Regions from separate parts of the Acidovorax sp. DMC1 genome, predicted to be linked through region 2. Evidence: predicted binding sites of a transcription regulator. Region 2 holds the regulator's gene; the other holds the start of a gene.
The links. The regulator FNR, encoded in region 2, switches genes on or off when oxygen is low (the NO sensors DNR and NnrR bind a similar motif). The targets are predictions, from matches to a motif close to TTGATNNNNATCAA.

Region 1 (3,468 bases), on a different contig from region 2:
CGTGTGGGCAGCCAGCGCCGCATGCACACGCTCGGCCACCACCTGTGCCTGGTCGAGCCCGGTGGCGGGCAACAGGGCCAGAAACTCCTCGCCCCCCCAGCGTCCCAGCACATCGGCCGCACGGAAGACGTCGCGGCACAGCGTGGCAAACAGCTGCAGGGCCTGGTCGCCCACATGGTGGCCGTACACGTCGTTCACGCGCTTGAAGTGGTCCAGGTCCATCATCAGCAGGCAGGCCGGCTCATGGCCCCGCTGCAGCAGCGCCCATTCCTGGCGCAGGCGGTCGGTGAACGAGCGGCGGTTGGCCAGGCCGGTCAGCACATCGGTATGGGCCAGCACGTCCATCTGGTGGCGGGCCGCCTCCAGCTCCACCAGCATCTGGCCCTGGCGGTCGTTGGCGCGCTTGAGCTCCAGCAGCCGGATCACCTGGCGCGCCAGGGCACTGAGCAGGTCCTGCACCTTGGCAGACAGCTCGCGCGGCCGGTGGTCCAGCACGCACAGCGTGCCCAGCACAAACCCGTCCGGCGTGACCAGCGGCGCCCCGGCGTAAAAGCGCAGCGGGTTCTTTTGCGTGACGATGGCGTAGTGCGCAAAACGCGGGTCTTGCGCCAGGTCGGGCACGATGAAGACGCCGGACTGCCGGATGGCGTAGCGGCACACGGACTCGTTCAGCGGGGTCTCCCGCAGTGCAAACCCGCGCGCGGCCTTGAACCACTGGCGCTGGTTGTCCAGCAGGCTGATCAGGGCCACGGGGGCTTCGCAGATGTAACCCGCCAGGTCGGCCAGCTCGTCGTAAGCGGGCTCCATGGGGGTGTCAAGAATGCCGTAGCGCTGCAGGGCTTGCAGGCGGTCGGTGTCGTCGCAGGGGTCGTCAGAAGGGGTGGTGTCGGCCATGACGCGAAGCGGCCGCGCCGCCCCCATTTGCCTTGAGATGGGGCAGCATGCCATACAAGCTGCACAGCTGCATGGGTGTTAGCCCGATTGCCCCATGACTTCGTCAGGCGGAACGCTTACCTTGATGCTCTGGTGCAGCGTTCGGTGTGCCCGCTGCAGCGGACAGTCCGTCAATCTATGGAGTCAGGCTGCCAAGGCAGGTGCGGCATCACGCTGGGTAGCGGGCTCGTCGGAACCGGGCGCGCCGGAGTCTGAGCAAGTGGCGCCACCGCATCCGTGGATCAATGCCTCGGGCAGCGCTGTGGGAGCGTGCACCACGCCCGTGGCGGGGTCAAAGCCCACGCGGCGCAGGTGCAGGGCCAGCGAGGCATCCATGCTCTGCGCGTGTTGCGGAAACCACAGCGCCAGTTCGCTGGCCATCACGTGCAGCACCTTCAAGTCGCCCTGCTCGGCACGGGCCGTGCCTTCCCGCATCACCTGCAGCACCACCTTGTGCTGCATGCTGTGGCAGTTGCCCGAGGCAAAGCGGGTAGAAGCCATCCAGTCGTCTTCTTGGCCAAAATGCTGCTCGGTGTGCTCCACCAGCGTACGCCAGCGGGGCAGCAGCTCCGCGTCGCTGGCCTGGTCCACAGCGGCCAGCAGGTCGACAAACTCCCGGTGGGTGTCATCCATCAGGGGCAGGTCGAGGTTCAGTGCATCAGACCATTCGAGGTGGGCCATGGGACTCCTTGGGCAGGCGGCAGATCAAACGAAGCTGCGAGCTTAGAAGCCCCGGCCCGGCCGGGTGTTGATGCAGGTCATGGCATCCCCATACGCAGCCAGGCCCTGCACCGCGCGCAGCGGGCAGGGCCTGATACAGCCTGATAGGGCAAGGGATCAGGTCAGGCGCTCAGCGCCCGGCCGATCAGCTCTGGCCGTACATGCGCTTGGCGTCGTCCACACACTTGGACTTGAGGTCGCCGCTCATGGCGTCGCAGCGCTCCTTGGCGGCCTTGTAGTTGGCTTCGTTCTTCTCAGCGGTGGCATCCTTGCGGGCCTCGGCCACGTTGGCGGCCTTCTCGGCGGCCGTGTCTGCAGGCTTTGCCTGGGCGGCGGCCACCTTGGCGTTTTCCTTGGCCTTCACATGTTCGGCCTTGGCATCCTTCACGCACACGTCCTTGGCGTTGCCAGTCAGGTCGTCGCACTTTTCCTTGGCGACGGCATAGGCGGCATCGGCGCGGGCTTCAGCCACCTTCTGGCTGGCCTTGGCGCTGGGTTTGTACTGGGCTTCAAGTTCCGCCTTGGCAACGTCTTCCGCGCCCTTGGCTTCCTTCACGCAGATGTCCTTGGCGTTGGCCTTGAGGGCATCGCACTTTTCCTTGTTCATCTTGTAGTCTGCCGAGATGCTTTCCTTGGCGGCCTTGTGTTCCGCAGGGGTCATGGCAAAAGCGGTGGTAGCCATCAGACCAGCTGCGCAGGCGGCGATCAGGGTGCGTTGGAATGTCATGGTTTTCTCCTCGATGAAATTGAATGCAATGGATGTGAATCTTGTGGGGGCGGTGCGCCAGGGGTAGCCTGGCGGGGCGCGGGGCGAAGGCCCCGCAGCGCGTTGGCGCTGTTTGCGCTATCAGTCGTTAAAACGGAAGTCGGGGTGGCGGTCTTGCCATTCCTTGAGCTGCTTTTCAGCCGCGTCGCGGGCGATGCCCTGGCGCTCTTGCAGCTTGCCCAGGAACTGTTCGCGCTTGCCGTCAATGACATCGAAATCGTCGTTGGTGAGCTTGCCCCACTGTTCGATCATCTTGCCCTTGAACTGCTTCCAGTTGCCCTTGATGGTGTCTTCATTCATGGTGTGACTCCTTGTGCGAATTTCGCTTCAGCCATCCACTCGAAGTGCGTGGAACCTTTGCGTGATGCGATGGAGTTCACTGTAAAAATGATCTGGCGCCGACGCCGTAGTCCGCGCCACGCAGCACGCGTCAGCACAGGACTACGGGCGTGACGGACATCGCCGATGCAGTGGCTCTGGCCCTCTGGCGAAGGGCCAACACCGCCCCCGCAAGGTACAAAGTGTTGCAATGGCCCATCATTCAGACCCTGGGCGCGGCAGGCATTGCAGAGGCGTGTTTCGCTTGGTAACACTTGTGTTTCCAGGCGGGCGCGGCGTGTGATTTAGTCACGGCTGTGCTGCCAGCGGCAGACTTTTGACCACGACCACCATGACACATCCACACGAGGAGACTCTGACAACTGCGGTTGCAGAGGCACCTGAGGGCCAACCCCTTCCCACCGAATCAACAGCCGCCAGCAGCCGGGCCCATGTGCCCCTGCTGACGGCGCTGTTCGCGTCCACTGCCTTGGCCGCCTGTGGCGGCGGCGGGGGCGACAGCACCCCAGGTGCAGGCGCCCCCGGCACCCCAGGCACACCCGCACCCACCACCCCTTCCCTGGGCAACTACGCACACCCTTCAGCCACGTCGGACAACGAGGCCGCCCGCTTTCTGCTGCAGGCCCAGTTCTCGGCATCGACCGCCGAAATCGCCGCCCTGCGCGCCACTACCTATGCAGACTGGCTTGAAAGCCAGTTCAATGCGGGCC
Region 2 (3,468 bases):
TGCCCTCAGGCCCAACGCGCACCAGCCCTTGCTCCTGCATGCCCTCCAATTGAGCCAACTCCGCAGCGAAATACTGGCGGAAGTCGATCAGCCATGCCTGCTCCATCGGCTCGAACAGCAGTTCCCCCTGGCACATCAGGGCCATGATGGCCGCACGGCGCACCAGGTCGTCGCGCGTGAGCGCCAACCCGCGCACTACGGGCAACCGCCCTTGGTCCAGGAAGTCGTAGTACTCATCCAGCGTCTTGGAGTTCTGGCTGTAGGTTGCCCCCACACGGCCTATGGCCGATACGCCCAGGCCGATCAGGTCGCAGTCCGGCTGCGTGCTGTAGCCCTGAAAGTTGCGGTGCAGGCGCCCCTGACGCTTGGCCACGGCCAGGGCATCGGTGGGCAGCGCAAAGTGGTCCATGCCCACGTACACGTATCCAGCATCCATGAAGGCATCGAGCGAGCGCGACAACATGGAGAGCTTGCTCGCGCCCGTGGGCAACTCCGCAGAGATGATGCGACGCTGTGGCTTGAAACGCTCTGGCAAGTGCGCATAGGCATACAGCGCGATGCGGTCAGGCCGCAGTTGCGCCACCTGAGCCAGCGTGCGGTCAAAAGACTCGGGCGTCTGGCGCGGCAGGCCGTAGATCAAATCCACATTCACTGAGTCAAAGCCCAACGAACGCGCAGACTCAACCAGCGCAAACACCTGTTCGGCAGGCTGGATGCGGTGCACAGCCTTCTGCACTTCGGCATCAAAGTCCTGCACGCCAAAACTCAGCCGGTTAAACCCCAGCTCAGCCAGCAGTGCAAGACGCTCGGCATTGACGGTGCGAGGGTCCACCTCGATCGAGTATTCCCCCCCAGGCGCCAGCGTGAAGCTGCGCTTGAGCATGGCCATCAGCTCCCGCAATCCATCATCGGATAGGAAGGTGGGCGTGCCACCGCCCAGGTGCAGTTGACTCACCACCTGTCCTACGCCACAGTGCGCGGTGTGCAGGTCGATCTCGCGGCTCAGGTAGCGCAAGTAGACCTCGGCGCGGTCATGGTGCTTGGTGATGATCTTGTTGCAGGCACAGTAGTAGCACAAGGATTCGCAAAACGGGATGTGCACGTACAGGGACAGCGGCATGGCCTTGGCCAGCGTGCCCGAGCGGCGCTGTTGCAGCGCCAGCACATAGTCTTCCTGACCAAACGCCTCCACGAAACGGTCGGCCGTTGGATAGGATGTATAGCGGGGCCCTGGCACGTCAAAGCGGCGCAGAAGGTCTGGCGAAACAGCAGTCATGGGGAAATTTCCTTGCGTACACCTTGACTGTGCCGTAGGCTCTGGGACATGTCCTTGACCTGCATCAAGTGAACCCGCAAGCGATACGGCGACAATTTGATGAAGGTCAGCCGCTTGCCCGCGCTCTGTATTCAGGTTCGTGTACGGCAAGCGCGATATGCTTGACCGCTAACCCAAGCCCATGTGTTTATGAACCCGCTCACCATCAAAGTCGCCTGCTCCAACTGCAACCTCCGCGAGCTGTGCATGCCCGTGGGCTTGAACGAAGAGCAACTGCAGCGCATTGACGAGGTCGTTGCTGTCCGCCGCAAGGTCAAGCGCGGCGGCACGCTGTTTCGCAATGGCGAGTCCTTCACGTCCCTGTACGCCATCCGCACCGGTTTTTTCAAGACCTGTGTGGCCACCGAAGACGGTCGCGACCAGGTCACAGGCTTTCAGATGGCGGGGGAGATCATCGGGCTGGACGGCATCGTGAATGACCACCACACCTGTGACGCGGTGGCCCTGGAAGATGCCGAGGTCTGCGTCATGCCTTTCGACCGCATCGAAGAACTGTCCCGCGAAGTCACGGCCCTGCAGCACCACGTGCACAAGATCATGAGCCGCGAGATCGTGCGCGAACATGGTGTGATGCTGCTGCTGGGCAGCATGCGTGCCGAGGAGCGCCTGGCGGCCTTCTTGCTCAACCTGGTGCAGCGCCTGCATGCACGGGGCTTCTCGCAATCGGAACTGGTGCTGCGCATGACGCGCGAAGAGATCGGCAGCTACCTGGGCCTCAAACTTGAAACAGTGAGCCGCACCTTCTCCAAGTTTGTGGAAGAAGGCATCGTGGAAGTCAAACAGCGCCATGTGCGCATCCTCGACACCGATGCCCTGCGACGCATTGTGAACAGCCAGCAGACCTGCCACTGAGTACGGCCCCTCGTCGGCTGAGGGTCGGGGCGGTACAAAAGCCCTACGGTCCCTTCTAAAACGGCATGCAGCGCATGCCCGCATGAACCGGCGAAAAAGGCTCAGGAGCAAGACGACGATGTCTTTCGGCAATCGTCAGGGCGCTCCCCGTCGGGCACGGGACAGCGGTTGACCTCAAACGGTGACATGGACAGCAGCGTGGTCAACGCGCTGGTGGCCATGGTGATGGCCCAGAACACAAAAAATGCGAGGGTGTACACCCCCTGCCTCGACAGCGCCAGAGGCTGCCCGAACCAATGCAGGTCCTGGGGGTCCACCATGGCAAAAACCAGCATCTCCAGCACACCCGCCATCAAAAAGGCGGGCCATGCAATCCACATCAGGCGTTGCGTCCACATATAGGTTCTGTCTCCTGGTGCTGCCGGGGTCGCCAGGGTGTGCGACCCTAGAGGTTTCAGCGTGGTTGGTCTTGCACAGGGGTGGCCGCATGGTTGCGGGCCTTGAGGGCCGGCGCCAGACTCTTCTCCGGCGCCGCCAGTGTCTTGTTGATTTCAATGCCCTGGCGGTAGTAGTCCTCCGCCACCACAGGGTCGGGCCGCGAAATCGCCAGCCACAGCGTCACAAAGCCCGCCACGATCACGATCAGTGGACCGGCAATCACCAGCCACACATGGCCAAACTTCCACCAGGGTACGGTTGCCGCCGGGGTTGCAATGGCAGGGTTTGAAGACATGGTGCTTTACTCCTCAACAATATCGGTCAAAGTGCGGCCCTGAAGGGCCCCACCGGAATACCGCTCAGCGCGGTACAAGGAACACGGATTTCTCCGTGACATGGGCCGCTGCTCCTACGGCCTGCACATCAAACTGAACGGCGTGTGATCCGGGCGTAGCGGAACCATAAGGAATCTGCAAACGCACGGCCACCCAGCGAGACTCCGCCGCGCCAATGTCCACTTCAGCCTCAGAAGCCACTTCCAGCCCCTCCAGGCCTCGCGCACTGATGCGATAACGCTGCTCGCCTTCGGTGGCATTCATGATCTGCAGCCGGTAAATGTTCTCCAGCTTGCCTCCCGCCACGATGCGCGAGAGCGCGGCGCGGTCCCGCACCACATCCACCTTCAGCGGCGTGCGCGCCACCAGGCTGGCCAACATGGCCACGCACAGTGTGACCAGCACGGCGCTGTAGATCAGCACGCGGGGGCGCAGCACGCGGCGCAACATCTGCGACTGCGTCCAGTGCTTGGCCACGCCGTTCTGGGTCGAATAGCGGATGAGCCC

Region 1: the regulator FNR is predicted to act here: its motif matches at 1,682-1,695, upstream of ACT531_RS02600 (hemerythrin domain-containing protein).

Annotation. Positions count from the first base shown of each region.
Region 1 is NZ_JBQUYO010000001.1:553,562-557,029, forward strand. It holds gene ACT531_RS02595 (GGDEF domain-containing protein) at 1-894, opposite strand, end outside; gene ACT531_RS02600 (hemerythrin domain-containing protein) at 1,078-1,614, opposite strand; gene ACT531_RS02605 (hypothetical protein) at 1,799-2,380, opposite strand; gene ACT531_RS02610 (CsbD family protein) at 2,501-2,719, opposite strand; gene ACT531_RS02615 (DUF1800 domain-containing protein) at 3,090-3,468, shown strand, end outside.
Region 2 is NZ_JBQUYO010000005.1:62,254-65,721, forward strand. It holds gene hemN (oxygen-independent coproporphyrinogen III oxidase) at 1-1,276, opposite strand, end outside; gene fnr (fumarate/nitrate reduction transcriptional regulator Fnr) at 1,466-2,188, shown strand; gene ACT531_RS12295 (hypothetical protein) at 2,290-2,586, opposite strand; gene ACT531_RS12300 (FixH family protein) at 2,643-2,921, opposite strand; gene ccoG (cytochrome c oxidase accessory protein CcoG) at 2,986-3,468, opposite strand, start outside.